DNA from 2 places in the Mesorhizobium sp. LjRoot246 genome. Region 2 is predicted to be linked to the other one. Evidence: predicted binding sites of a transcription regulator. Region 2 holds the regulator's gene; the other holds the start of a gene.
What was found. Region 2 encodes PhoB, which activates phosphate uptake and scavenging genes when phosphate is short. Its sites were predicted from a motif close to TGTCATNNANCTGTCAT; they were not measured.

Region 1 (15,073 bases), 620 kb from region 2:
ACCTAGCGGCGAGGGGCTTTCGCATTCTGCGCTTTTGGAACGATGACGTCCTGAAAGACTTGAACGCTGTCTGCGATACGATCATCGCCTATGTACGGGATACGAGTCTCCAGCCGTGGCGATAGTGGCGCCTTCTTCCTTCTCCCCTTTGGGGTCCGAAGGACGGGGCGAGACCAGTGGCTCGCCCCAGGGCGGTGGCCGAGCGAAGCTCGGTCGGATGAGGGGTGTCCCAGCTTGGCAATGACGGGTACTCCGTCACCCACCCCTCAACCGTCTCGGCGCTACGCGCCGATCCACCTTCTCCCACAGGGGGAGAAGGAAAAAATGCCAGATCACAAACCGGTGAGCGCTGTAACGAAGCGGCAGGCGGCGGCGAAGTGGGGATATCAGCGGCGCATACAGGCGCCGCCGCCCATGGAGCATGCCGATGTCGCGATCCCGCAATCTCGTAGTTTCCAGCCTTGGCGCGCTTGCGCTGGCAGTGTCGCTCGGCGCGGCGGCGGCCCAGCCGCTCACCGTAGTCGAGCTGTTCACCAGCCAGGGCTGCTCCTCCTGCCCGCCGGCCAACGCCAATCTGATCAAGGTCAAGGACCAGCCCGGCGTGCTGGCGCTGTCGTTCAACGTCACCTACTGGGACTATCTCGGTTGGAAGGACATTTTCGGAAAGCAGGAATTCACCCAGCGCCAGGTCAGCTACGAGCCGCGGCTCGGCCATGACGGGCCGTTCACGCCGCAGGTGGTGGTCAACGGCCATGCCGACGTCGTCGGCGCGGCGCCCGGCGAGATCGAAAAGCTGATCGCGGTGAGCGGCCAAACAAACGGCCCGTTAGTGTCGCTCGATGGCGGCAAGATCAATATCGGCGCCGGCAAGGCCCCGGCCGGCCGGGCCGATGTCTGGCTGGTGCGCTATGCCAAGGGCGTCGTCGAGGTGCCGGTGGCGCGTGGCGAAAACACCGGCCGCACGCTGCCGCACGCCAATGTCGTGCATGCGCTGAAGAAACTCGGCAGCTGGACCGGGGACGCCACGGCCTATCGGCTGCCCGCCGCATCCGGCGGCCTGAGCACTGCCGTGCTGGTGCAGTCGCCCGGTGGCGGACCGATCCTGGCCGCCGCGACCGATTAAATCACGCTTCAGCAAGAGATTGCGCAACGCCGCATGAGCGGCGTCGCAAGAACCCGGCCGCCGAAAGCGCGCCTTCAACGACCAACCTCAAGGAGAATATCATGACCACTTTGTCCCGCCTGACGCTGCCGGCGCTCGCTCTTGCTCTGTGCTCGACGGCGCTGCTTGCTGGCGGCATCGCTCGTGCCGACGACGCGGCCAACGCGATGAAGCCCGCGGCCAACGCGATGAAGCCGGCCGCCGACGCGATGAAGCCTGCGGCGGATGCGATGAAGCCTGCCGATCCGATGGCCACCAATTCCATGAAACCCGCCGCCGACGCCATGAAGCCGGCGGCTGACGCGATGAAACCAGATGCCATGAAGCCGGCCAATTAGCCCCGGTTGCCGGCCACGCGAATGTGAGCCTCCGCCGCAACTCGTGCGTCGCGCCGCCGTAACTGATGCAATAGACTGATCCCAATGGAAGCCATGAGGAGTGCAACCATGATCGACATCAAGATTTCCAACCGTTCGTTCGGCTTTGTCAAAGGCGCGCTCGCAGCGCTTGCGCTTGCGGCCGCTGGCGCCGCCTTCTGGCTGACGCCGGCGGTTTCCGCCGAGGATGCGGTGAAGATCCCGCCGCCGGCACTGGACGAAAAGGCGTCTGCCGGCAGCGAAAAGGCAATCTTCGCCGGCGGTTGTTTCTGGGGCGTGCAGGGCGTGTTCCAGCACGTCAAGGGCGTCACCAAAGCCGTCTCCGGCTACACCGGCGGCGACAAGGACACCGCCGTCTACGAGACGGTCGGCTCAGGCCGCACCGGACATGCCGAATCCGTCGAGATCACCTACGATCCGTCCAAAATCACCTATGGCCAGCTGCTGCAGGTCTATTTCTCGGTGGCCCACAATCCGACCCAACTCAACTTCCAGGGTCCGGACTCCGGCACGCAGTACCGCTCGACGATCTTCGCCGAAAACGACGCGCAAAAGAAGATCGCGCAGAGCTACATCGCCCAGCTCGACCAGGCCAAGGTGTTTGCCGACCCGATCGTCACCACGCTGGAAACCGGCAAGACCTTCTATCCGGCCGAGAATTACCATCAGGACTTCCTGACGCTGAACCCGACCTATCCCTACATCGTCTACAACGACCTGCCCAAGGTGGCGAACCTGAAGGCGCTGTTCCCGGCGCTGTACAGCGAAAAGCCTGTGCTGGTGCAGTCGGCGAGCAATTGAGTTCTCTCGAAGGAGAGGCGCCGGCGGGACAGCGCCCCCCTCTGCCCTGCCCGTCCTCCGCAGCAGCTGCGCTGCAGCTGCGGAGGGTGGACCGGGCATCTCCCCCTCAAGGGGGGAGATTGGCAGCTTCGCCCGTCTCGCTGCTCATACTGTGTCGAAAATTGGCGAAGGCAGCTAAGCGCATAGTCTCCCCCCTCGAGGGGGAGATGGCCGGCAGGCCAGAGGGGGGCGCCTCGCGCCATCCCTTCAATCATAAGTCAAATCCGTCGCCTTCCCGCCAAACACGCGATAGGCATAGAACGAATAGAAGATGATGACCGGCAGCACGACCACGGTGCCGGCCAGGATGATGGCCAGGCTTTCCGGCGCGGAAGCCGCTTGCCAGATGGTCAGGCGATCCGGCACCACGAACGGGTAGAACGACCAGGCGAGACCCGCAAAGCCGAGCGCGAAGATAGTGGCCAGCGTCAGGAACGGCGTCAGCGAATGGCGGTCGCCGGGTTTCGGCAGGTGGAAGGTCTGCCGCCACAGCCATAGAAACAGCAGCGCCGACAGGATCGGCAGCGGCGACAGATAGAGCATCGACGGCCAGACGAACCATTTGTCGAAGATGCGCGGGCTGGCGAAGGGCGTCGCCAGCGACACCGCGGCCATGCCGAGCGCGGTCAGCACCAGCGTCGTGCGCAGCCAGCGCACCGCCTTTTTCTGCAACTCGCCTTCGGTCTTGTAGATCACCCAGGCCGCGCCCATCGCCGCGTAGGCCGCGGCCAGGCAGAACGCCACCAGCACGCCGAACGCCACGCCGCCGAAGCCGACATCGAGGCCCAGCACATAGACGCCCAGCATATAGCCCTGCGCCAGCGAGGCGATGAGCGAGCCGAGGAAGAAGATACGGTTCCAGCGGTGCTTGCGCTCGGTCGGCACCTTGGCGCGGAAATCGAAGGCGACGCCGCGCAGGATCAGCCCGACCAAAAGCACGAACACGGGAATGTAGAGCGCGGTCAAGATGACGCCATGCGCCAGCGGGAAGGCGACCAGCAGCAGGCCGACGGCCAGCACCAGCCAGGTCTCGTTGGCGTCCCAGAACGGGCCGATCGCGGCGATCATCGTGTCCTGCTCTGCGTCTTGCGCGGCGGCGAACAGGATGCCGATGCCGAGATCGAAACCGTCGAGAATGACGTAGATCAGGATGGCGAGGCCCATCAGGCCGGCGAAGATGAGAGGAAGCGCGGTCGGCCAGTCGAAGCTCATTGTCTTACTCCCCCGCAGCCGGCTGCGACATCGGCGCGTTGAGCACGCCGGGCAGCGGCGAGTTGTCGCCGTCCTTCGCCGCCTTCAGCGCCAGGTGCACCAGCACACCGAGATAGGCGATCAACAAAAGCACATAGAGAATGAGGTAGATGGTCAGCGTCAGCGCGACATGGCTGCCGGCCACCGGACCGACCGCGTCGGCGGTCTTCAGCACGCCGGTCACCAGCCAGGGCTGGCGGCCGATCTCGGTGGTATACCAGCCGGCCAGCGTCGCCAGCCAGCCCGACAGCGCCATCGGCACCATCAGCATGGCGAGCGGTTTCGGCAGGCTGTGCCGGCGCTTGAGGAAGAAGGCCGCCGACCACGAGACGAGGAGCATCAGGACGCCCGTGCCGACCATGATGCGGAAGCTCCAGAAGATTGGAAAGACCGGCGGATGGTTGCCGGGATAGTCGTTCAGCCCCGGCACGACGCCGCTGGTCGAGTGCCGCAGCACGACGCTGGCGCCGTCGGGAATGGCGATCTCGAATTTGTTTTCACGGGCCGCCTCGTCAGGGAGCGCAAAAAGGACCAGCGGTACGTTGGGGCCGGTGTTCCAGTTGGCCTCCATGGCCGCGATCTTCTGCGGCTGGTGCTCCAGCGTGTTCAGTCCATGCTGGTCGCCGGCAAGGATCTGGATCGGGATCAGGATCGCTGCCGCGAAGACGCCGGTGCGCAGCGCCTTCCACATCGATTCCGAGCGGTCGCCGGTGAGATAGCGCAGCGCCGACAGGCCAGCGATCAGGAACGACACCGTCAGGCCGGAGGCGAGCAGCATATGCACCAGCCGGTAGGGCATCGACGGGTTGAAGACGATTGCCCACCAGTCGACTGCGTGCGCCACGCCGTCGCGCATTTCGAAGCCGGCCGGCGTCTGCATCCAGGAATTGAGCGCGATGATCCAGAACGCCGAGAGGGTGGTGCCGCCGGCCACCAGCACCGTCGCCAGCGTGTGGATGCGGTTGGAGACGCGGCGGAAGCCGAACAGCATGATGCCGAGGAAGGCCGCCTCGAGGAAGAAGGCGGTGAGGATCTCGTAGGCCAGCAGCGGCCCGGCGATGTTGCCGACCTTTTCCATGTAGTGCGGCCAGTTGGTGCCGAACTGGAAGCTCATGGTGACGCCCGATACCACGCCCATGGCAAACGACAGCGCGAACACCTTCACCCAGGTGAAATAGGCCCGCATCCAGGCGGAATCGTTGGTCGCATTATAGCGCAGCTTGAAGAACAGCAGCACCCAGCCAAGCGCAATGGTGATCGTCGGAAACAATATATGGAACGAAATATTCGCGCCGAATTGCATGCGCGACAGGATGAGCGGGTCCATGGGTGGGCTCCGGCTGCTTCTTATGGTTGAAGAATAGGGCGCAAGCCGGTCCTGGTCAAAGCGGCGTCCCGCCGCGAGGCGGAACGCCGCGGCGCCCTGCCAAGATGACGCATGCGTGCCGCCTTGCTTAACCTATGCGCCGGTGTCCGGTAGGTCGCCAAGCGCGTCCGGGTCGCGGGTCCATCGTGGCGGCTCGAGGCCTGCCATGGCCTTCCGGCAAGGACTTGTCGAGAACTGTCAGCAGCGCCATTGACTTCCGGTTGCATGCACCGACATTCGGCCTATATCAGGGGACCTCTTTCAAGCAGCCGTTTTCATCCATGCCCTCCATCCTGTCCATTTCCGGGGTCTCCAAGACCTACGCCACCGGTTTTACCGCGCTCAAGGAGGTCAATCTCGACATCCAGCGCGGCGAGATCTTCGCGCTGCTTGGCCCCAACGGCGCCGGCAAGACGACGCTGATCTCGATCGTCTGCGGCATCGTCAACCGCTCGTCGGGCACCGTCACCGTCGATGGCCACGACATCAACAGGGACTACCGCGCCGCGCGCAGCCTGATCGGGCTGGTGCCGCAGGAACTGACCATCGACGCCTTCGAGAGCGTCTGGGCCACCGTCAACTACAGCCGCGGCCTTTTCGGCAGGCCGGCCAATCCGGCATTCGTCGAAAAAGTGCTGCGCGACCTGTCGCTGTGGGACAAGAAGGATGCCAAGGCGATCACGCTCTCGGGCGGTATGAAGCGCCGGCTGATGATCGCCAAGGCGCTGTCGCATGAGCCGCGCATCCTGTTCCTCGACGAGCCGACCGCCGGCGTCGACGTCGAACTGCGCCAGGACATGTGGGCCATGGTGCGCCGGCTGCGCGAGGACGGCGTCACCATCATCCTCACCACGCATTACATCGAGGAAGCCGAGGCGATGGCCGACCGCGTCGGCGTCATCAACCGCGGCGAGATCATCCTGGTCGAGAACAAGGCCGAACTGATGCGCAAGCTCGGACGCAAGCGGCTGGTGCTGGAGCTGCGCAATCCGCTGACGGCCATCCCGGAAGCCTTCTCGCGCTACGCACTGGAGCTGTCGCCGGATGGCGGGCAGCTGACCTACACCTATGACAACCAGGCCGAGCGGCCGGGCGTCGCCTCGCTGATGCGCGATCTCGAGGCCGGCGGCATCCAGTTCCGCGACATCGACACGCAAAACAGCTCGCTCGAGGAGATCTTCGTCAATCTGGTGAGGAGAGAGCCATGAACCTGCGCGCAGGCATGAACTTTCGTGCAGTGTGGGCGATCTACCGGATGGAAATGGCGCGTGCCTTTCGCACCGTGCTGCAGAGCATCGTCTCGCCGGTCATCTCGACGTCGCTGTATTTCGTCGTCTTCGGCTCGGCGATCGGCTCGCGCATCACCGAGATCGACGGCATCAGCTATGGCGCCTTCATCGTGCCGGGGCTGATCATGCTGTCGCTGTTGACGCAGTCGATCTCCAACGCCTCCTTTGCCATCTATTTCCCGAAATTCGTCGGCTCGATCTACGAATTGCTGTCGGCGCCGGTCTCCTATCTGGAGATCGTCATCGCCTATGTTGGTGGGGCGGCGACCAAGTCGATCATCCTTGGCCTGATCATCCTGGCCACCGCCTCGCTGTTCGTGCCGCTCACCATCCTGCATCCGCTCTGGATGATCACCTTCCTGGTGCTGACAGCGGTGACCTTTAGCCTGTTCGGCTTCATCATCGGCATCTGGGCGAAAAGCTTCGAGCAATTGCAGCTGGTGCCGCTCCTGATCATCACGCCGCTGACCTTCCTCGGCGGCAGCTTCTATTCGATCAACATGCTGCCCGGCATCTGGCGCACGGTGACTTTGTTCAACCCGGTCGTCTATTTGATCAGCGGCTTCCGCTGGAGCTTCTACGGCAAGTCCGACGTGTCGGTCGGCATCAGCCTCGGCATGACGGTTGTTTTCCTGGCTGTCTGCATCGCCATCGTCGCCTGGATATTCAAGACGGGTTATCGGCTCAGGAACTGACGGACTTGGGTTCCTCGCCCCACAAAGTGGGACCGCTTCGCGGGGCGAGGAATCAAGAACTGCCAACCACCTCAAATCGCCTTGACCAGCCGCAGCAGCCCCAGCATCTCGACATAGCTCCCCTCGCGGAAGGCGATGTAGACCGGCTCCTCGACACCGTGGAAGCGGCGCTTGAACGCCGCCTGGCCCTGCAAATTGAACCTGCGGCGGTTGACCCAGGGCGAAGAGTAGGCGCGCTCGAAGGCAGTGCGCCAGAAATCGCTTTCGGCAAATCCGCTCGGGCCGATATCGACGAGCGGCGACAGGCCAAGCGTGGCCAGCGAGATGCCCTCTTCGCGAAAACGGTCGACGGCGAATTTGGTCAGCCCGATCTCTGCATGCGGCGAGGCATCGACGTGCTTGCGCTTGAAGGCGGTGGTGTAGCCGATCACCTTGCCATCACGGAACAACGGGTCGAAGTCGAGCAAAGCGACCAGTTCGCCATCGGGACCGTGCAGGACGAAACGGCGCATATCGGTGCCGAGATGGTTGGCGAACGGGCGGTTGAGAAAGCCCATTTCCCAGCGCTTGACGATGCGGTCGCCGCGCCAGTTTTGCGAAAGCCGGGCGATCTCGTCGAGGTGGATCGTGCGCTTGTCCTCTTCGAACGAAAAGCCCTTCTTCAACAGCCAGCGCTCGGAGTAGCGCACGGTCTCGTTGCGCTTTCCGGAAAAATCATGCTCGGGCAAGGTGAGACGGGTGTCGATGCCGAACCGATTGACCTTATAGCCGAGCCCGGCCAGCACCCGCGCGGTCTCCTCGCCGATCTGCACGAACCACGGACTAACGGCGCTCTCGACAAAGCGTCTGATATAGTCGGGCCGACGAGCCGGAGCCGCCACCGGATCGCCGAGCGCGAAATGATGCTTCATCTTGGTGCCGAAGGCGATGTAGCCGTCGGCGTCGCCGAAATAGGAAAGCTTGTTCTGCACGGCGGTGGAATAGGCGAGCGAGAAGTCGCCGTGGCGCTGGACAATTGCCAGCCGTTCGACATGGGTCAGCGCCTGCCGCTCGACTTTGGGCGCGGCGCCCTCAAGGATGTTGTCGAAATAGATCCGCAAGGAGGGCATGGTCGAGATTCCGCGTGCCGCCACAGCGCCGCGCGTTCAAGACGCGCAAAGCTGCTGTAACACTTTGATTCTGCGCATGACCGCGAAAATCGAACCCGATTTCGGGCATGCGCGTAGGGATAACAGAGACCCGCCATCCCCAGGGCCTCGAATCAATCACATTGCCGCGACCTGATTACCGCTGATATCGCGCATATGCCATATAGTGCGCAACACCACCCGGCGCATGGCTCGAAAATCGGCAGCGGTTTGCGGTATGGATCCTGCGCGGGATCATACGGTTACAGCGCCCTGCGAGCCTTGCGGCAGGACGGTCGAATGGGACTAGAAAGAGTGAATGGCTGATACGACAATCAAATCGGTCGCGGACCTGCCGATAACGGTCGAGCCGGCGATCATCGTCGGTGCCGGTGTTGCCGGACTGGCTGTCGCGCACGCCTTGATGAACGCCGGAGTGCCGACGGCGATCCTGGAAAAGGAAAGCCGGCTGGCCGAGCCCTGGCACCGGCGGCACCAGCAGTTGCATCTCAACACCCATCGCGACCTCTCGTCTTTGCCCGGTCTTGCCTACCCCCCCGGCACCCCTGCCTTCCCGCACCGGACGGTCGTCATCCGCCATATGAATGATTTCAGGGAGGAAAACCGGCTGCCGGTGCAGTTTGGCGTCGCTGTCGAAGAGATCACCTACAAGGGCGATCACTGGGCGCTGCGGACCAACGCCGGACCGCGCCTAGCCCGCAATGTCGTCATCGCCACCGGCCGCGACAGGCAGCCGTTCATTCCCGAATGGAAAGGCATGAAGGATTTCACCGGACGCATCGTCCATTCGGCGGATTTCGGCGATGCGCAGGCCTATGCGGGCCAGAAAGTGCTGGTCGTCGGCGCCGGAAACTCCGGCTTCGACGCGCTCAATCATCTGGCCGGCAGAGACACGGCGGCCATCTGGCTGTCGGCCCGCAACGGACCCGCCCTCCTGCCCAAGCGGATCGCCAAGATCGCGGTGCACCGGCTTTCACCGCTCATGGCGCGCTTGCCGTTGCGGGTCGCCGATGCGGTGATGGCGACAACGCAGCGCCTTGTTTTCGGCGACCTGACCAAATTCGGCATGCCGCCCGCACTATCGGGCGGCGCCAGCCGGCTGACATCGGACTACACCGCGATCGCCGCCGACGATGGCGCCGTCAGCGCCATCAAAGCCGGCAAGATAACCATCGTGCCGGCAATACGGGAATTCACCCGCGACGGCGTCATCTTGGCCAATGGCAGCCTGATCTACCCCGACATCGTCATTGCCGCGACAGGCTACCGCACCGGGCTCGAGCCCATGGTCGGCAAGCTCGGCGTGCTCGACGGTAAGGGCGTTCCGCTCTTCAACGGCGGGCAAGCCGATCCGAAATTGCCGGGCCTGTGGTTCACAGGCATGCGGCCAAGTATCCGCGGCTGCTTCGCCAATGCCGGCATCCTGGCAAAGGCTATCGCCAAACGGATTGCAGGGTCCGCGGGTGCTTCACGCTGATTTCGCGAACGAATCCTCGGCCTCCAACCCGTCAATTCTACAGCGTCGATGAGCAATCAGACCGCGATCTTGCCGCCGCCCTGCTTGGTGATGGCGACCACAGACGGCCGCACCGGCATGTCGGGCTTGAAGTCGGGCCAGCGCGTCGACAAATCCTCGTAGTAGGACGGGCGGCCGAACGCTTCCCAATCCTCGCCGCCGTCGCCCGGATGCTGGACCGCGACGAAGGCGGTCTGATCATCGGGCGCGAACAGCGGGCCGCACATTTCGGCGCCGATCGGCACGCGGAAGAACAGTTTCGAGGTCGCCCGCGCCGCGCCTTCCGTGTCGACCGCCCACAGGCCGTCGGTGCGGCCGGTGGCTTTCGGACCCTGGCCGTCGGTGGCGACCCAGAGACGCCCGGCCGAATCGACGGCGCAATTGTCGGGCATGCCGAACCAGCCATTGGCCGTCGTTGCCGTCGAGAAGGTGGCGCCGACATCGGCAACCGCCGGGTCACCGCATTTCAACAGCACTTCCCACTTGCCTTTGGCAGCGGCGAAATCGCCGCCGTCTTCCGATATCTCGATGATATGGCCGAAGGCATTTTCGGCGCGCGGGTTGGCGGCATCGACTTGGTCGGCCTTGCGCTTCGAATTGTTGGTCAGCATGACATAGACCTTGCCGTTGACGGCATTGGGCTGAATGTCCTCGGGCCGGTCCATCTTGGTGGCGCCGAGCAAATCGGCGGCGCGGCGCGTCTCGATCAGCACGTCGGCCTGGCTGGCAAAGCCGTTTTCCGCCGTCAGCGGGCCTTGGCCGAAGACGATCGGCAGCCACCCGACCGAGCCGTCCTCGGCGAACTTGGCGACATGCAGCGTGCCGTCGTCGAGCAGGTCCTTGTTGGCGGCATGGTCGTTGGGATTGAACATACCAGTGGTGACGAACTTGTAGACATAGTCGAAGCGCTCGTCGTCGCCGAGATAGAAGACGACGCGGCCATCCCTGGCGACGATCGATTCGGCGCCTTCATGCTTGAAGCGGCCCATGGCGGTGCGCTTCCTGGGCGTCGAGGTCGGATCGCTGACATCGACCTCGACGATCCAACCGAAGCGGTTGGCCTCGTTGGGCTCCTTGGCGAGGTCGAAGCGGTCGTAATGCGCGGCCCATTCATAGGCCCCCTCGGGGATGCCCAGGCGCTTGTAGTTGGCGGCTTCCTTGTGGCCTTCCGGCAGTTCGCCAGAGAAATAGCCGTGGATGTTTTCCTCGGCCATCACATAGGTGCCCCAGGGCGTGACGCCGCCGGCGCAATTGTTGAACGTGCCGAACACCTTGGCGCCGGACGGATCCGCGTTGGTCTTGACGCGGTCATGGCCGGCAACCGGACCGGACAGCGCCATTTCGGTGTTGGAGGTGATGCGGCGATTGAGCTTGCCGTCGCGCACCAGCTGCCATTTGCCTGATACCTTGCGGATCTCGACGATGGTGCCGCCATGGGCCGCCATTTCGACATCGACCTGCTCCTTCGAGAGCGGTGCGACCTCCGCCGACTTCTTGCCGTCCTTCTCGACGATCTTGACGATACCCGGAAACATCAGATGCGGGTTGGTGTATTCGTGGTTGACGACCAGCAGGCCGTGTTCGGCCGAACCGTCGATCGGGAGATAGCCGACATAGTCGTTGTTGTAGCCGAATTGTTTCGCCTGGGCCTGCGCCGACTGTTTCGTCGGGTCGAACTCCGGCGAATCGGCGAACAGCGGATCGCCCCAGCGCAACAGCACGTCGGCATCGTAGCCCGGCGCGACATGATGCTTGTCGTCGATGCCGGCTTCCAGCTCGTCGAACGCGAAGGCTGATCCTTCGGCGGCGCGGGCCTCGTCGGCGCTGATCAGTGCCAGCGGGCTGACGGTTGCGGCGATGGCCGACACAGCCAGCGAACCCTTGAGGAAGCCACGACGCGAGAAGCGCGCGGCGATGATCTCGCCCATGGTGCGGTTGTCGGTGGGATTGGTGGCCGAGCCGTCGTTTTCCTCGAGCAGGCTGGTGCGGAATCGGGTGTCGGGGGAGCGCTGTTCGGTCATTGGGGCTTTGCCTCTGGCTTTGGGGATGGCTGGAGCGTGTTGCCTGTTCAACCCCTTATAATCGCCGGATCACACTTTCGTGACATTGCAAGCCGCTTTCAACCACCTTCTCCCCCAGGGACATAGGTCCCTGTTCAAGCCGGCAAAGGTCCCTGCCGGCGCCGCATCGGTCGTGGGCCGGTTCCGCGGGGCGGCGATGTGGGCAATGGTCGGCCGCCGGCAAACGCCGGCATCGACCGATGAAGAAGAGATCGAGATGCGCGCATCGATCACAGCCCGTTCCTGTCGGCTGGCGCTGAGGGCGTTGACGGCACTGGCTTTGGCCATCGTCCCCTGTCACCTTGCCTTGCATGGGTCCGCCCCCGGCATCGCTGCCGCGAGCGCGTATGCCAAGGACAGCGGACATAGCGGTGGCGGGAGCGGCAACAACAGCGGCAGCGGAAACGGTGGCGCCGGTGACGATCACGGCGGAGCCGCCAGTTCCGGGTCCGGCAAGGGCGCCAACGGCGCCAGCCATCATGTCAACGAGGCCACCGGCGACAAGGTCGATGTAGACGGCAGCAAGATCGAGGTCGAGCATCTCGACGGCATCAGGGAAGAGATCAAGAACGGCCGTTTCGAGATGAAGGATGCCCTCGGCCGCACGATCGTCGAGCGCCCGGCCACGGCGAACGATTTCAGTCGTCTCCGGGCTTTGTGACGCCGGCGCGGCCAGCTTGACAAGTCACCTCCGCCGCCCCCGGCGGAGGTGACTTGATGTTCGGCGTCTGCCGTCGTCAGGCATCCGGGAAAGCCAGTCTCCCGTCGACGATGACGGTCGCGACGCCGTTCATAAGGAGCTAATATAGCACAAGCATAGGACTTTAGTCCAACCTTGCGCTTGCAAAGGTCCTGGTTGACAACCGCAACGGTCGGAGGTCGCTTCCGGACACTACGTCTTTCGGCGATGTTGGGTTGCAACTGCAACTTTGGGTAGGGCGCGCCGGCTCAATAGTCGGAGATCACGATGCACAGATCGGTCATGACCCGTTGTTGCTGGCTGGCGCTTAGATTCGCGCTGGCGCTGGCGTTGACCGTCGCTCCTTATCAAATTGCCTTCCACGATTCCATTCCCGGGATACATGCCGCCAGCGCCCAAGCCGCCGGCGGCAACGGCGGTAACGGCGGTAACGGTGGCAACGGCGGTGGTGGTGGCGGCGGCGGCAATTCCGGTGGCGGCAACAGCGGCGGCAATAGCAGTGGCGGAAATAGCGGGAACGGCAACAACGGCAACGGGAAGGGCAACAGCGGCAATTCCGGCAAATCGGGATCCAATCACGGCAAGGGCGCGAGTCATGTCAATGCCACGACCGGTGACAAGGTCGACGTGACGGGCAACAAGATCACAGTCCAGCATCCCGACGGCATAACGGAAAAGCTCGAGAACGGTCGTTTCAGCATGAAGGACGCGCTCGGTCGCACGATCATCGACCGCCAGGCCACCCCGGCCGATGTCAGCCGTCTCAAGGCCTTGTGAAGCTTGCCAACAGGCAACGGCCGGCTTCACATGTCACCTCCGCCGCCCCCCGGCGGAGGTGACCTCGTTTCCAGGCCGGCGCCTCGGTTTCCGGCGCCACGATGACTGAAGTCCCTGGAGCGGTTCAGGTTTGCTTGAAGCGCTGAACTGTCAAGTACGGTTCCTGTCGCGGTCGCGCGCCTCACGCATCGCCAAGGCCGCTTCGGTGCGGTTTCGCACATTGAGTTTCGACAGCACGCCGGTCATGTGATGCTTGACGGTCTTCTCCTGCAGGTCCAGGCGCAAGGCGACTTCCTTGTTGCTCAGCCCCTCGGCCACCAGCCGCAGGATTTCCGTCTGCCGCTCGGTGAGTTGCCGCAGCCGGTCAGCTATGCCGTTGGTCGGTTGCTGGGACTGGAGATCCGAAAGCAATCGGGCCGACAGCGTCGGCGAAAGATAGCTCTCGCCGGCCGCCACGTTGCGCAGGATGTCGGCAAGCGCGCGCGATCCGATACCTTTGAGGACATAGCCGCACACCCCCGCATTGAGGGCCATGGTCACATCGGCATTGGCCTCCGAAACGGTCAGCATGACGATCTTCTGGTCGGGATGGCCGGCGAGGATGCCCGCAACCGCGGCCAGACCGCCGCCCGGCATGGAGATATCGAGCAGCAATATGTCGGGCCGCACCGTCGCGGCGAGGCGTTCGGCATCCTGCGCCGTGGCGCCCTCGCCAACCATCTCGAAGCCTCCGATCTCCGACAGGCTGCGCGTCACACCTTCGCGAAAGAGGGGATGATCGTCGATAATGGCGATGCGAATGACACCAGTCATGCTTGCTCCTCGATCGATAGACGGATCACCAAACGCGTGCCTTGCGGTCCGGTCAAGGTTTCGAATTGGCCACCAATGCTTTCGACCCGCTCTCTGAGGCCAGCGAGCCCGAGGCCCTCGACACGTGCCGGATCGAAGCCTGGCCCAGCGTCCGATACTTCAACACAAAGCCTGCCCCCTTTCATCCCGGCACTCACCGCTTGATCCTTGCCCCGCCCGTGGCGATAGGCGTTGTTCAGCCCTTCCTGCACGAAACGATAGATGCTGATCTTCTCGGAGGCGCCGGGCTCGGGCAGATGTCCGGCCAGCGTGAGTGTCACCGACGTCCCCGTCCTCTGCTCGTGTTCGTTGACGGCCAGCCGCAGAATGTCCGTTGCGGCAGCCGTCTCAATCTGCGGCAGGACGAGCCCGGTGCAGATACCGCGTATTTCGCGCAGCGCGTCCTCCAGCGTCTTACGGATCATCGCGACCTCGGTCGAGCGGCTTTCGCCCGAATGGCCGTCGCCGGAAAATATCGGACTGTCCATGCGCAACGCCGCCAGGGCCACGAGTTGGGCCGGACCGTCATGGAGATCGGCGCCGATGCGGCGCAGATATCTTTCGTTGAGCGCGGTGGCGCGGCGGGAGGCCCGCTGCACGCGCAGCCGCAAGGCGCTGTTTTGTGTCACCAGCCCCTGCAGCTCCGACACCTGGCGGCGCAGCGCGCCGCGCTGATCGTCGATGGTGCGGCTGCCGCGCAAGACGATGCCCGACAGGAGCATGAATGCCGCCAGGGTCGCGCCGGCCACGATCAGCCAGCTCGACCACAGAGCGGAAGCCAGTGTGGCCTGGAAGTCGTCGGCGATCTCGTAGAGTTCGGTGACGGCCACCACCTCGCCGGACCAGGGCTCGCGCACGGGATTGTAGATCTCCAGCAATGGCAGGTCGGAAGCCTTCTCCTCACCTTCATCGTCATCGAACGTATTGAATTCGGCGACGACATTGCCTTCGAAGGCGGAACGCAGATTGTTGCTCGGTTCGAAGCGGCGACCGATCAGGGCCGCCTCCTTCGCATAGAGAATCGTGCCGTCGCGACGCCA
Region 2 (15,073 bases):
CGATCTTGCCAGGAGCCGCACGGATGTGCAGCGCCGGATCGCTACGGCTGGGAATTCGGGCCGCGACACATCGGGCCTGCAGGCGCGCTTCGTCGCGCTTGGCTGCGCGCCTTCTGCAAAGCAACGGCCTGCGCGCGCCGCGCCCAGTACCACCCAATCAGCGGGAGCCACGCTCGGCGGCAATGCGATGCTGTTTTGCGTGCGCCTGTCGGACGGATATTTCTTCCCGGCGCCAAAGTCGCAATTTGCCGCTAGCGGCGACATGAAGGAGACGGCCGATCAGTGCCGGTACATCTGCGATGATCCAGGCGTCGACCTCTACACGTTGAGCGACGCCAGCCTCGAAACCGACCAGATGATCGCGCTCGATACGCGCAAGCCCTATACCGAGCTGCCTGCGGCCTTCAGATACCGCGATGACGCGAATTTCAAGGCATGCGACGTCAGGCGCTATTACCAGCGGGTCACCGAACTGCGGGCAAGGACGGTGACGCCCGCCGACATGAGCAACGCCATCATTCCGCTGCCGACGGCAAAACCGGATCTCGGCACCGTTGCAGCCATTGTCGCGACCGGCGCCGAAGTCTCGGGCGCCGCCCAGCACCAGTCGATCGAGGCCGGCAAGCGGCTGGTGCGCGTCGTAGGCCCGGCATTTTTCCCGGCCGAGTGACCGCTAGCCATCGCTGGAACAGAGAAGCCCTCACGGCGTTTTAATCGACATCAGCCTGGAGAAACGCCATGGCTACGTTCAGGGAAATGCGGGTGCTGGAGATCGTCGGAGACGACTCCCTGACCACCGAACAGAAAATCGCTGAACTGCGTGAGATCGAATCCGAGGCGCGTGGGCTGCAGCGGGCTGCCACGGAGAGCCCGATGGACGACGATGACGGCTGGCAGGACGATCTGCGTCAGGTTCGCCTTGCACTCGACAAGCTCGGTGCGAAAGAGCCGAAAAAGGGCGCTGCCTCGCTGTGAAGACGAGTTGAGCGTCTTACTGGAAAACCGGTTCCCCGCTTTGGGAGCTGCTCTAATCGCAGACCATGCGAGCTCTCTTGCCGGGCTCGCTGACGTTCCTGCATGTGAGCGGTTTCGCCGGCGCGGAGAGGGACGCTGACGGGGCCAGCCTTGTCTGGTGCCGTCTCGGCGCGGCATGGGTGACCTTGCGCTCGGAAAATCGCCTCGGCGGCTGTGGCGCCACCGGAAAGGCGCCGTTCTCGACCTCGGATGGCCCATAGTCGACATTTGGTGGCGGACGATCCCAGAAGCGCCGGACATCGAGCGGTCTCGGAATGACGACAGTGCCGTCGTAACTGCGCGAGCAGCCGCTGCCGAAAAGCAGCGCCAGCCCCATGAACAAAGGCACAATCCGTCCAAACATCAGCAATACCCCTGCCGGCGCTTATATAGCGGCTTCGACCCCGCCGACAACCTGGCGGAATGAAGCAGGCGGTGTCGGCCGATATGTCTAACCGGCCGTTAAGGTTAGCGGATCGTTAATGCTTCTCGGGCACATTCCGCCGACGAACCGCGGAGGAGGGTTCGGCCTTGGTTTTCGGGGTGGGACGGCATGGCGGAAGCGGACGAAACAATCGGCGCGCGCGGCAAGCGCGGGCCTCGCAAATCCATAGCGCATGGCGACGATGCATCGTCGTCCGCCGCCTGCATGGATTCGAACGATGCGCTTCGCCAACTGGTCGAAGCCGGGTCGGACTGGGTCTGGGAGACCGACGCCGAACTGCGTTTCTCCTGGCTTTCGCAAAACTACCAGGCAGCCACCGGCATCGATCCGGCAAGCGTGCTTGGCCGGTTCCGCTTCGACTTCCTCAACCAGGTCCTGAACGGTGACCGCAGCGGCGCCGCGCATCTGGAAGACCTGCAGGCGCACCGACCGTTTCGCGATTTCGTCTATGAGCTGAAAGGTGGCCGCGCCGATTGTCGTTGGGTTTTGACATCAGGCTTCCCAAGGTTCGACAGCGAGGGAAGATTTGCCGGCTATCGCGGCATAGGCCGCAACGTCACGGCACTGGCCGGCGCCTTCAAAAGTCCCGGGCAGGGACCATCGACGGACGCCGAACCCGACCAGCATCTCCTCGACCAACATCTGGCCGATCTCGAGCGAACGATGGACGCCATGCACATGGGCGTCGTGCTTCTCGACGCCAGGCTCGACACGCTGATCGTCAACAAGGCTTATCGCGACCTCTCCAGGATTCCGGACGGCACCGTCACTGTCGGCGCTCCGTTCAGCCTGCTGATGGAACTCAACCGCCGCAACGGCATCTATGGCGACATCGACGAACAGCAATGGCAGCGCTATCTCGCTACCCGCATCGACGAGATTCGCGCCGGCTCCGTTGCGCCGCGCGAGTTTGTCCACGCCAACGGCAGGACCATGATGTTCTCGGTGACGGCGCTGTCCGGGGGCAAGCGTCTGCTGACCTACTATGAGGTCACCGAGATCAAGGCACGCGATGCCGAGATCGAGAGCGCCAACGCCAAGATCGCCGAGACCTTCGTCAATCTCCGCACCATGGTCGACCAGATGCCGATCGGTGTCCTCGTCCTCGATGTCGATATGCGCGCCGAAGTCATCAACCGTGCCTTTTATGATTTCTGGCAGATCGATGCCCGGCGGGCCGAGATCGGCTGCAGCTTCCGCGATTTGATGGATGCCAGCCGCGACATCGATCCGTTTGGCGCCGACGACGCGTCATGGCAGCGGCATATCGCCGAGCGCGAGGCGGAAATCAGGGCCGGTACTGCCGGATCGCGGCAGTTCCCACGCAATGACGGCCGCACGCTGATCTCGTCGATGGCGCCGCTGGCCGGCGGCAAGCGGCTGATTTCCTATGTCGACGTCACCGACATGAAGGATCGCGAGGCCGAACTTGCCGACGCGCTGGAGAAAGCGCGACTGGCGGAAGCGGTGATCAACGCCGTCAAGGATCCGATTTTCGTCAAGGACGACCATTTGCGATTCGTGTTCGTCAACGAGGCGTTCGCTGCCTTGTTTGGCCAGACGCCGCAAGCCATGCTCGGCAAGCCCGGCGGCGATTTCCTCCCGACGAACGCTGTCGCGCTCTTCGAGCAGAGCGAACGTGACGTGCTTGCGACCGGGCGGCCATACGAGGTGGAAGAGAATTTCGAGGCCGATGGCGCCAAGCGCTCGCGCATCGTCAGGAAGAGCCGCGTCGGCATGGCCAGCGGGCGCAACTACGTTGCCGGTTTCCTGTTCGACATTTCCGACATGAAGCGCCGCGAGACGGAGGCGCAGGATGCGCGCCAGCATCTCGCCAGCGTGCTGGAATCCTTGCCGGCGGCCGTGATCATCTACGATCGCGACGACCGGTTCGTTTTCGCCAACCGCAAGATCCAGGATACGCTGCCCGCCTTGAAGCCGGCATGGCAGCCCGGCTGTACATTCCGCGAGGCACTCGTTTTGGGCCATGCGAACGGCTATTTCCGCAACAGCGGCGATCCGCAGGTCGACCAACTCTACGATAGCGACCATGACCGCTGGCTGGACGCGATCCTCGCCCGCTACCGCTTGCCCAATTCCTCCTACGAGCGTCACAACCCCGACGGCCGCTGGTATCAGGTCTACGATATGCGGACCGACGACGGCACCTTCATCGGCGTTCGCGTCGACATTTCCGAGATCAAGAGCCGCGAAGCGGCATTGCGCGATTCGATGCGCCAGATCGATCTGTTCCGGCACGTACTGGACGAGTTGCCGGTGGCCGCCTTCATCAAGGGCCAGGACCTGAGCATCGAGTTCGTCAACAAGGCCTGGTGTGCGATCACAGGCTTGGCCAAGGAGGATGTCATCGGTCGCACCGACCGCCAGCTGTTCGGTGCGCAGGACGGCGACAGCTACAGCCATGACGACACGCAAGTCGCCGTGACCGGCGCCGTCAAGGAGGTCGAGGAACCCGTCACCCATCGCGACGGCACGGTTCGGCAATTGATGACGCGCAAGAGCCGCCTGGTGGCGCTGGACGGATCGGTGCATCTGGTCGGTTCCAGCACCGACATCACCGACGTCAAGGCACGCGAGCGGGCGCTGGAAGAGAGCATGCGCGAGAACGAGGTGTTCCGCAGCCTGATCGACAACGTGCCGGTGTCGATCTACGCCAAGCGCTCCGACCTCAGGCAGTTCTACGTCAACAAGGGCTGGAGCGATCTCACCGGCTTCAGCCAGGAAGAGGCGATCGGCAAGACCGATATCGAGATCTTCGGGCCGGACGGCGAAGCCTTCGTCAATGGCGATCTCGCCCTATTGCGCACCGGCGAAACCCAGGAGGTCGAGGAGACGGTGACTGCGGCCGACGGCAGCGTCAGGCATCAATTCGCCCGCAAGGGGGCGATGATCGCCTCCGACGGGTCGCTTTACCTGATCGGCTCGACCACCGACATCACCGAGCTGAAGATGCGCGAGGCTGAGCTGCGCGAGGCGCGGCAGCGTGCCGTGCTCGCCGACCGCGCCAAGTCGGAATTCCTCGCCAATATGAGCCACGAGATCCGTACGCCGATGAACGGCGTGCTCGGCATGGCCGAACTGCTGGCCAAATCGGATCTCGACCCCAAGCAGAAGACGTTTACCGACATCATCGTGAAGTCGGGCAACGCGCTGCTCACCATCATCAACGACATCCTCGACTTCTCCAAGATCGATGCCGGCCAGCTGGTGCTCGATCCGGCGCCCTTCAATCTCGCCGAGGCGATCGAGGATGTGGCGACGCTGGTGTCGACACGCGCCAAGGAGAAGGACCTCGAGCTCATCGTGCGCGTCGAGCCTCGGCTCGAGAGCCTGTTCGTCGGCGATGTCGGCCGCATCAGGCAGATCGTCACCAACCTGCTCGGCAACGCGGTGAAATTCACCGATGAAGGCCATGTGCTGGTCGACGTCACCGGCGAGCGGGTTCCGACCGGAACGAAGCTCACCATCTCGGTCACCGATACCGGCATCGGTATCCCCGAGGAAAAGCTGAAACTGGTGTTCGAGAAATTCAGCCAGGTCGACACCTCGTCGACGAGGCGGCACGAGGGAACGGGCCTCGGCCTTGCCATCACCTCGCGGCTCGTCGAACTGATGGGCGGCGACATCGGGGTCGAGAGCGCCGAGGGCAAGGGCTCGACCTTCTGGTTCTCGGTCACGCTGCCGAGGGCTGGACAGCAGAACGGACAACGCATCATGCCGATCGACGTGACCGGTGCGCGCGTGCTGATCGTCGACGACAATGCCGTCAACCGCGCGATCCTGACCGAGCAGATGACATCGTGGACGTTCGATTCCTGCGCGGCCGAAAGCGGCGCCGAGGGCCTCAAGGTGCTGATCGCCGCCGCCGCCTATGGCGTGCCGGTCGATTGCGTCGTGCTCGACTACCAGATGCCCGAGATGAGCGGCGCTGAAATGGCGCGCATCGTGCGCAACACCGCCGGTCTTGCCGGCACGCCGATCATCATGCTGACCTCGGTCGACCAGTCGCTTGCCAACACCAGCTACCGCGACCTTGGCATCGATGCCCAGCTGATCAAGCCGGCGCGCTCATCGGTGCTGCTGGAGACGCTGGTCGCCACCATCCAGCGGCATCGCCACAACACGAGCGGCAGCGGCGCCCCGCCGCTGGCAGCCGACATTCCTCCGAGCAATTTTGCACGGCCACAGCCGACGGCGCCGGCGGAACAGCGCGCGCTGCTGCAGCCGCCTTCGATCCGCCCCCGGCCCGCCGCGACGGATGGCGGCGACAGGCTGGATATCCTGGTGGCCGAGGACAATGAGGTGAACCAGATGGTGTTCACCCAGATTCTCGGCGAGACCGGTTACGGGTTCGAAATCGTAGGCAACGGCCGCAAGGCGCTCGACGCCTTCGGCCGGCTCAATCCGTGCATGATCCTGATGGATGTCTCGATGCCGGAGATGAACGGGTTGGAGGCGACCGCCGCCATTCGCCGTCTGGAGGAGGAAACCGGGACGCATGTGCCGATCGTCGGCGTTACCGCGCATGCGCTGAAAGGCGACCGCGAGCGCTGCCTGGAGGCCGGCATGGACGACTATCTGCCCAAGCCGATCAGCCCCAGAGCCCTACTCGAGAAGGTCGAGCGCTGGGTCGGCGCCAGCCGCCAGGCTCAGCGCAACGCCGGCTAAGAGGCCGGCGCCGCGCCGGTTCTGGCCGATTGCGGGGATGCGGTGAAGATTCGCGCCCCAGCCAACGCCAAAGACTATGGCGCGATCGCACCATATCAAAGGCGGCGTCCAGCCGAGACAATGGCCACATTCGAATTCCGCTCTCCAGTTACGGGCGGGAGCAGCGACCGCCAGCATGGAACAGCGTCAACCTACCCCAACGGACCTGTTTTCGGCGATGGCCCGGCCACGACACCGTCTGGCCGAGAGCAACGCGCTCCCGTCCGGCTTTTTTTCATAAAGGCCGGCTAACCCCAAATCGCCGGCCAGTTTCGGCCCAACCGGAGCAAGTCTCTGATTCCGGGGACAAAGCTGCGCTGCATCGGGAGTGCCGGCCAGGCGGCATCTTGCTCGTCCCGATGACGCGTTACCGGGGTGACATCAAACTGTCATGCGACTGTTATAATCGAAGGCTATTGGCCTCAGCGGGCGCCGAGAGACACTGGCGCCGAGAGACCATCTTCCGAACAGGAGCAGGCCACATGAAGAAATTCCTCTATACGGCGTCGGCCGCGGCGCTTGCGCTCGCCGCGTCGTCCGGCTTCGCCGCCGCGCGCGACCAGATACAGGTCGCCGGATCATCGACCGTGCTACCCTATGCCAAGATCGTCGCCGAGCAGTTCGGCGAAACCTTCACGAACTTCAAGACCCCAGTCGTCGAATCCGGCGGCAGCGGCGCCGGCATCAAGGAATTCTGCAAGGGCGTCGGCGAAGACACGATCGACATCGCCAACTCGTCGCGTCCGATCAAGAAGGACGAACTGAAGTCCTGCGCCGACGCCGGCGTGAAGGAAGTCCAGGAAGTCCGCATCGGCTATGACGGCATCGTCTTCGCCACCGACATCAAGGGTCCGGACTGGGCGCTGGTTCCCGCCGACATCTACAAGGCGCTCGCAGCCAAGCTGGTCGTCGATGGCAAACTGGTCGACAATCCGAACACCAAGTGGAGCCAGGTCAATCCGAAGCTCCCCGACTGGGACATTGCCGCCTACATCCCCGGCGAAAAGCACGGCACCCGCGAAGTGTTCGAGACCAAGCTTCTCGACGCCGGCTGCGACAAGGCGGCCATCAAGGCCACCGGCATCAGCGACGACAAGGAAGTCGGCAAGACCTGCATCGCCATCCGCAAGGACGGCAAGGCTGTCGACATCGATGGCGATTACACCGAGACGCTCGCCCGCATCGACTCCAACAAGACCGGTGTCGGCGTGTTCGGCCTCTCCTTCTACGAGAACAATGCCGACAAGCTGAAGGTCGCCAGCGTGGAAGGCATCGTGCCTTCGACCGAAACGATCGCTACCGGCAAATACCCGGTTTCGCGCCCGCTGTTCTTCTACGTGAAGAAGGCGCATCTCGGCGTCGTTCCGGGCCTGAAGGAATATGTCGAATTCTTCCTTGACGACCAGATGGTCGGCCCCGAGAGCCCGCTCGCCGAATACGGCCTCGTGGCTGCTCCGGACGCCGAGCGTCAGGCCCAGCGCGACGCTTTCGCCGCCGGAAAGGCGATGTAGTCAAGCTACCGGACCAGGGCGCGGGCCAAATCCGCGCCCTGGTTTCACCGCACGCCGCAATGGCGGCTGCGCTAGAATTTCCCTTGGGGTGGGTCCATGTCGTCCTTGCTCGTACTGGCCATCGTCGTTGCCATCGGCCTGGTTGCCTTTTTCATCGGCCGCCAGCGTGCCGCGGCCCAGGACAATGGCAAGGTCAAGCCGCATTCGCGTGCCCATTATCACGGCTGGTGGGCCTTCCTGCTCGCCGTCCTGCCTGCTCTTTTGCTGCTTGCCGTCTGGGCCGTCGGCTCTTCAGTCTATCTTGACCGACACATTCATGCTGCCTTGCCCGAGCGCACCGTCGACAGCAAGGTTGCCAGCGAGGCGCTGGACGTCAGCCTGGTAAAGAGCCTCGCCAGGGGCCTGCGCAAACTCGATGCAGGCACATTGGCCGCACCGCCTGCCAGCTTCGCCGAGCTGCAGCCGCTGCTCGCCGCCAAGGGCGTGGCACTGGCGAGCGACACCCAGGACTACATGATCCCGATCGCCGTCGAGGCGAACAAGGTCCAGGACCGGCTCGGCTTGTTCGGTGCCGTCGTCATTCTCGCTTTGTCGATCGCCGGCGCCTTCTATGCGCTCAGGCAGATCGCGCCGCGCGCCAGGGCGCGCAACAATGTCGAGAGGCTGATGCTGTGGGGGCTGCTCGCGGCTTCCACAATCGCCATCCTGACCACGGTCGGCATCGTGCTTTCGATGCTGTTCCAGACGATCACCTTCTTCGAGAGCGTCTCGCCGATGAGCTTCTTCTTCGGCACGGTCTGGGATCCGCGTTTTGCCGCTGCCGGTTCGGGCGGCAGCCAGGGCCAGTTCGGCCTGATCCCGCTTCTTGCCGGCACGCTCTACATCGCCGCCGTCGCCCTACTGGTGGCGGTACCGGTCGGGCTGATGTCGGCTGTCTATATGGCCGAATACGCAACACCCAGGGTGCGCTCCGTGGTCAAGCCGGCGCTTGAACTGCTGGCCGGCATACCGACCATCGTCTACGGCATCTTCGCCGTCGTCACGCTCGGACCATTCCTGCGCGACCTGTCGGCGGCGCTGACCGGCGGTTCGCCCTTCATCCAGGGCCAGAGCATCTTCACCGCCGGCCTGGTCATGGGCGTCATGCTCATCCCGGTCGTATCCTCTCTGTCCGACGACATCATCACCGCGGTGCCGCGCGCCATGCGCGACGGCTCGCTCGGCCTCGGCGCGACCCGCTCCGAGACGATCAAGCGGGTGATCCTGCCGGCGGCACTGCCGGGCATCGTCGGTGCCATCCTGTTGACCGCCTCGCGCGCCATCGGCGAAACGATGATCGTCGTGCTGGCGGCGGGCGTCGCCGCCAATCTCACCATCAACCCGTTCGAGGCGATGACGACCATCACCGTCAAGATCGTCAACCAGCTCACCGGCGACCTCGAGTTCAATTCGCCGCAGACGCTGGTCGCCTTCGCGCTCGGCCTGACGCTGTTCGCGCTGACGCTGGTGATGAACATCGTCGCGCTCTACATCGTGCGCAAATACCGGGAGCAGTACGAATGACCGACATCCCCATGGATACGATGGTCAGGGCCGCGGCCCATCCGCGCCGCGACATCGGCCTGAAGGCCCGTTACGCCGCCGAACGCCGTTTCCGCATCTACGGCGCCGTGGCGATTTCCGTTGGCCTGGCGTTCCTGGCCATCATGCTGATCACCATCGTCTCGAAAGGCTACACCGCCTTCTGGCAGACGACGGTATCGCTGCCGATCACGTTCGATGAGAAGGTGATCGATCCTTCCGGAAAGCGCGCCACGGATCCGAGCGTTCTGATCAAGGCAAATTATCCCAAGCTCGCCGAAAACGCGCTGGTCGCCAAGCTCGGCATCAATCCCGACGACAAGCCGGCAATCAGGCAGCTCAAGGGCTTCCTGTCGGAAGGCGCCCGCGTCCAGTTGCGCGACATCGTCGCAGCCGATCCGTCGGTCATCGGCACGACGCGCGACGTCAACATCCTCACCGCCGCCAATCTCGACTCGGCTTTCAAGGGCCAGATCGACCTCAGTGTCGAGGAAGCGCGACGCAAGGTCTCGGACCAGCAGATCGCCTGGATGAACAAGCTCAAGGCCGATGGCGTGATGGCGGAGCATTTCAACACCGGCCTGTTCTCTTATGGCGCCTCCAGCCGCCCGGAAACGTCGGGCATGGGCGTGGCGATCATCGGCTCCTTTTACATGATGGTGATCGTGTTGCTCCTGGCGCTGCCAATCGGTGTCGCCGCTTCGATCTATCTTGAGGAATTCGCCAAGAAGAACCGCCTCACCGACCTGATCGAGGTCAATATCAACAATCTGGCCGCCGTGCCGTCGATCGTATTCGGCCTGCTCGGCCTCTCGGTGTTTATCAATTTCCTAGGCATGCCGCGCTCCGCCGCTTTCGTCGGCGGCCTGGTGCTGACGCTGATGACGCTGCCGACGATCATCATCGCGACGCGCGCGGCACTTGCCGCCGTGCCGCCGTCGATCCGCTCGGCAGCTCTCGGTCTTGGCGCCTCCAAAATGCAGATGGTGTTCCAGCACATCCTGCCGCTTGCCGCGCCCGGCATACTCACGGGCACTATCATCGGTCTGGCACGTGCGCTCGGCGAAACCGCCCCGTTGCTCTTGATCGGCATGGTCGCCTTCGTCGCCGATTATCCGAAGACGCCTTTCGATCCGGCCACCGCGCTGCCGGTGCAGATCTACATGTGGGCGAACGAAGCCGAACGCGCCTTCGTCGAGCGTATGTCCGGCGCCATCATCATCCTGCTCGTCTTCCTTATGGCCATGAACATCACCGCGATCGTGCTTCGGCGTCGGTTCGAGCGGCGCTGGTAGAAAAAAGGCATTTTGGTATGAACATCATGACCGAACAGTCCCTTGAAAACGCAGTGGGCGACAAGATGAACGCCAAGTCGAACGAAGTGATCAAAATGCGCGGCGACAAGGTCGGCGTGTTCTACGGCGAGAAGCAGGCGCTGTTCGATGTCAATCTCGACGTCCGCCTCAATCAGGTGACGGCGCTGATCGGCCCCTCCGGCTGCGGCAAGTCCACTTTCCTGCGCTGCCTCAACCGCATGAACGACACCATCGATTCAGCGCGGGTAACCGGCAAGATAACGCTCGACGAAGAGGACATCTACGACAAGAACATCGACGTCGTCGAGCTCAGGGCGCGCGTCGGCATGGTGTTCCAGAAGCCCAATCCGTTCCCCAAGTCGATCTACGAGAACGTCGCCTATGGCCCGCGCATCCACGGACTGGCCAAGCGCAAGGCCGACATGGATCAGATCGTCGAGTCGAGCCTGAAGAAGGCGGCAATCTGGAACGAGGTCAAGGACCGCCTGCAGGAACCTGGCACCGGCCTTTCCGGTGGCCAGCAGCAGCGTCTTTGCATTGCGCGCGCCATCGCCGTGTCGCCCGAGGTGATCCTCATGGACGAACCGTGTTCGGCGCTCGACCCGATCGCCACCGCTCGCGTCGAGGAACTGATCGACGAACTGCGTCAGAACTACACGATCGTCATCGTCACCCACTCGATGCAGCAGGCGGCGCGCGTGTCGCAGCGCACCGCGATGTTCCATCTCGGCTATCTGGTTGAGGAGGGAGCCACCGACAAGATGTTCACCACCCCCGACGACAAACGCACCCAGGACTATATCACCGGCCGGTTCGGCTAAGTTCAGGCATACGAGGGACGAAGATCATGGGTGAACATACCGTCGCATCTTTCGATGAGGATCTGGAGCAGATCAGCCGCCTGATCCGCGACATGGGCGATCTCGCCCGCTTGATGGTCAGTGGCTCGACCAAGGCATTGCTCAATTCGGACAATGCGCTTGCACAGCGCGTCGTCTCCGACGACGCCATCATGGACGCGCGCCAGCGTGAGCTCGACGACCGGGCCATCACGCTGATCGCCAAGCGCCAGCCGATGGCCAACGACCTGCGTGCGGTGGTCGGTTCGATCCGCATGGCCGGCGATCTCGAACGCATTGGCGACCTTGCCAAGAACATCGCCAAGCGCGTCGGCACCGTCGGGCTGAGCGTCACGCCGCGCGACCTGTCGCATTCGATCGACGGGATGGCGCAGCTGGTGTTGATCCAGGTGCAGGGCGTGATCGAGGAATATGCGGCGCGCGACGCCGAGGCCTTGGCCAAACTGCGCGCCGACGACGAGCGCATCGACGTGAAATACACCTCCGTGTTTCGCGAGCTGCTGACCTATATGATGGAAGACCCGCGCAACATCACGGCCTGCACGCATCTGTTGTTCTGCGCCAAGAACCTCGAGCGCATCGGCGACCATGTGACCAACATCGCCGAAAATGCCTATTATGTTTTGACCGGCACGCAACTGCCCGCCAATCGTCCGAAGCAGGACGAGACGGCAATGTCCGCGCCAGCGGCATGACAGGGGTAACCAGCCGATGATCGCGCCACGCATCATGGTGGTGGAGGATGAGGAGCCGCTAGGCGTGCTGCTCCGCTACAATCTGGAGTCCGAGGGTTACCAGGTCGAGGTGGTGACGCGCGGCGACGAGGCCGAGATCCGGCTGCAGGAGAACGTTCCCGACCTTCTGGTGCTCGACTGGATGGTGCCGGCGGTTTCCGGCATCGAACTCTGCCGGCGCCTGCGAATGCGTCCAGAGACCGAGCGGCTGCCGATCATCATGCTGACCGCGCGCGGCGAGGAAAGCGATCGCGTGCGCGGCCTGTCGACCGGCGCCGACGACTATCTGGTCAAGCCGTTCTCGACCCCGGAGTTCATGGCCCGCGTCAAGGCGCTGCTGCGCCGCGCCAAACCGGAAGTGCTGTCCAGCGTGCTCAAGGTCGGCGACATCGTGCTCGACCGCGAGTCGCACCGGGTCTATCGCAAGAAGAGCGAGATCCGCCTCGGGCCGACCGAATTCCGCCTGCTCGAATTCATGATGCGTCATCCCGGCCGCGTGTTCTCGCGCAGCCAGCTGCTCGACAATGTCTGGGGCGAGACGATCTACATCGACGAGCGCACGGTCGACGTGCATGTCGGCCGGCTGCGCAAGGCGGTCAACAACGGCCGCATGCCCGACGTCATCCGCACGATCCGAGGCGCGGGCTACGCCATCAGGGAGGACTAACTCAAGCGACGTTCTTACCGACGAGGCCCGCTCTCGCCTGCGCGCCGGGCGCGAAAATCTCCTGATCGACGAAGGTCAGCGCCCGCATCGCGCAGCCTTCGCGGATCAGCGGCAGTTCGTTGGGCTCGGTGTCGAAGGAAATCGATTTCGAGTGCTGGCCGCCGGCGGTCTGGGCGATGGCCTCGCGCAGCGCCGGCTCGATCAGGTCGAAAGCGGCGGCACTGGCGCCGACCATGGCAACGGGTGCCGGGTCGATCAGCGCAAACAGGCTGCCGAGGCCGTAGCCGAGCGCTTCGCCGGCTTTGCGGTAGGCTTCCCGCTCCGGTCCATCCCTTTCGCGGGCCGCGGTCGCCAGGGCGCGCATGTCGGCATCGCTGACATCGGCAACGGGTTCTGCGTCCTCACCCAGTTGCCTTGCGTTGCGCCAGATGGCGTAGTTGCCGGCATAGGCCTCGACGCAGCCGCGCCGTCCGCAGCGACACAGCGCGCCGTTCGGCCGGTGGATCATGTGGCCGAACTCGCCGCCCGAGGAATGGGTGCCGGTGAACAGCTCGCCCTTCAGCACCAGGCCCATGCCGATGCCGTGCGACAGGAGGATGGCGATGAAATCGTCACGGTAGCGCTGGGGATCGCGCCAGCGCAGCGCTATCGCCATCATGTTGCAGTCGTTTTCCATGGTGGCGGGAATGCCGAACTCGTCTTCGAGTATGTCGGCGAAGGCGATATCGGTGTGCGGCGTGATCGGCGACCACAGCATGGCGCGGGCACGCGTGTCGGTGATGCCCTGGATCGCCAGCGCGATGCGGGCAATGCTGCGCACGTCAAGGTCGGGATCTTCGAGGCGGCGCCGCACGATTGCGACGCATTCGCCGATCAGCGCGTCGCGCGGCATGGTCAGCGTGTCCAGCCGGCGCTGTTCCTCGGCGACTACCTGGCCTGCATAGTCGATGACAGTGACGGAGAGAAAATTCAGCGACAGCACCACGGTCATCACCGCCGCCGCTTCGGGATTGAGGCTGAGGCCGACCTGCGGCCGGCCGCGCTTGAGCGAGCCAGCCTCGCTCGGCTTGCTTTCGGTCAGGATGCCTTCGCCAATGAGATCGGAAGAGATCGCCGATATGGTCGAATGGCTGAGTCCGGTTGTCGCGGCGATCTCGGTGCGTGAGGGCTGTCCGGAGCGGCGCACGGCCGCGATCACCATCGCGCGGTTGCGACGGCGCAAATCGTCGTGGCGGATTCCGACCGACATGTTTCTTCACATCCTCCCGGTCGCCGCGGTTCTTCCTGCCCTGGAACGCTGCCGGCAACGCGGTCAAATACTGGCAGACGTAGGCCGACCTGTCATTTATTTATTCCGAGGCTCGAAAAAATTTCGGAAGGACATCAAAATCCATCAGAATCGATGTTGACAGCGTTCGGGTGTTGGATCAGTATTTTTTCGAGGCTCGAAAAAATAGGGCCTCTGTGCCGGCCTTCGGGTCAGTTTGGTCGCGCCATACGCGGCGCAGGGAGGATAATATGAAAAGATTCACAGCCGCCATCCTGGCGGGTGTCGCCATGTCGCTGACGCTCGCGTCGGTCGCGCAGGCGAAGGACAAGGTCATCGGCGTTTCATGGTCCAACTTCCAGGAAGAGCGCTGGAAGACCGACGAGGCTGCGATGAAAACGGCGATCGAGGCCGCCGGCGACAAATACATCTCCGCCGATGCGCAGTCCAATCCCGGCAAGCAGCTTACCGATGTCGAGAGCCTGATCTCGCAGGGCGCCAATTCGCTGATCATCCTGGCGCAGGATGCCTCGGCCATCGGCCCGGCCGTGCAGAAGGCGCTGGACGAAGGCATTCCGGTCGTCGGCTATGACCGGCTGATCGAGAACAAGGACGTCTTCTACCTGACCTTCGACAACAAGGAAGTCGGCCGCATGCAGGCCCGCGAAGTGTTCAAGGCCAAGCCGGAAGGCAACTATGTCTTCATCAAGGGTTCGGGTGCCGATCCGAATGCCGATTTCCTGTTCGCCGGCTCCATGGAAGTGCTCAAGGACGCCATCGACAGCGGCAAGATCAAGAATGTCGGCGAGGCCTATACTGACGGCTGGCTGCCCGCCAATGCCCAGAAGAACATGGAACAGTTCCTGACCGCCAACGACAACAAGGTCGATGCAGTGGTCGCGGCCAATGACGGCACCGCAGGCGGCGTCGTCGCGGCGCTGACGGCGCAG

Region 1: a site for PhoB is predicted at 11,734-11,750, ahead of ACSQ3L_RS04220 (PhoX family protein). Genes of this name have one in related genera too.

Annotation. Positions count from the first base shown of each region.
Region 1 is NZ_CAXUSN020000001.1:900,676-915,748, reverse strand. It holds gene ACSQ3L_RS04270 (endonuclease domain-containing protein) at 1-125, shown strand, start outside; gene ACSQ3L_RS04265 (DUF1223 domain-containing protein) at 428-1,123, shown strand; gene ACSQ3L_RS04260 (hypothetical protein) at 1,225-1,500, shown strand; gene msrA (peptide-methionine (S)-S-oxide reductase MsrA) at 1,609-2,340, shown strand; gene ACSQ3L_RS04250 (cytochrome d ubiquinol oxidase subunit II) at 2,587-3,591, opposite strand; gene ACSQ3L_RS04245 (cytochrome ubiquinol oxidase subunit I) at 3,596-4,957, opposite strand; gene ACSQ3L_RS04240 (ABC transporter ATP-binding protein) at 5,278-6,204, shown strand; gene ACSQ3L_RS04235 (ABC transporter permease) at 6,219-6,980, shown strand; gene ACSQ3L_RS04230 (phosphatidylglycerol lysyltransferase domain-containing protein) at 7,052-8,089, opposite strand; gene ACSQ3L_RS04225 (flavin-containing monooxygenase) at 8,427-9,605, shown strand; gene ACSQ3L_RS04220 (PhoX family protein) at 9,662-11,665, opposite strand; gene ACSQ3L_RS04215 (hypothetical protein) at 11,922-12,365, shown strand; gene ACSQ3L_RS04210 (hypothetical protein) at 12,672-13,181, shown strand; gene ACSQ3L_RS04205 (LuxR C-terminal-related transcriptional regulator) at 13,332-13,994, opposite strand; gene ACSQ3L_RS04200 (sensor histidine kinase) at 13,991-15,073, opposite strand, start outside.
Region 2 is NZ_CAXUSN020000001.1:1,524,633-1,539,705, forward strand. It holds gene ACSQ3L_RS07280 (DUF2865 domain-containing protein) at 1-670, shown strand, start outside; gene ACSQ3L_RS07285 (hypothetical protein) at 739-975, shown strand; gene ACSQ3L_RS07290 (hypothetical protein) at 1,028-1,378, opposite strand; gene ACSQ3L_RS07295 (PAS domain-containing protein) at 1,568-6,148, shown strand; gene ACSQ3L_RS07300 (PstS family phosphate ABC transporter substrate-binding protein) at 6,670-7,698, shown strand; gene pstC (phosphate ABC transporter permease subunit PstC) at 7,795-9,261, shown strand; gene pstA (phosphate ABC transporter permease PstA) at 9,258-10,574, shown strand; gene pstB (phosphate ABC transporter ATP-binding protein PstB) at 10,592-11,416, shown strand; gene phoU (phosphate signaling complex protein PhoU) at 11,443-12,150, shown strand; gene phoB (phosphate regulon transcriptional regulator PhoB) at 12,167-12,856, shown strand; gene ACSQ3L_RS07330 (ROK family protein) at 12,858-14,105, opposite strand; gene xylF (D-xylose ABC transporter substrate-binding protein) at 14,375-15,073, shown strand, end outside.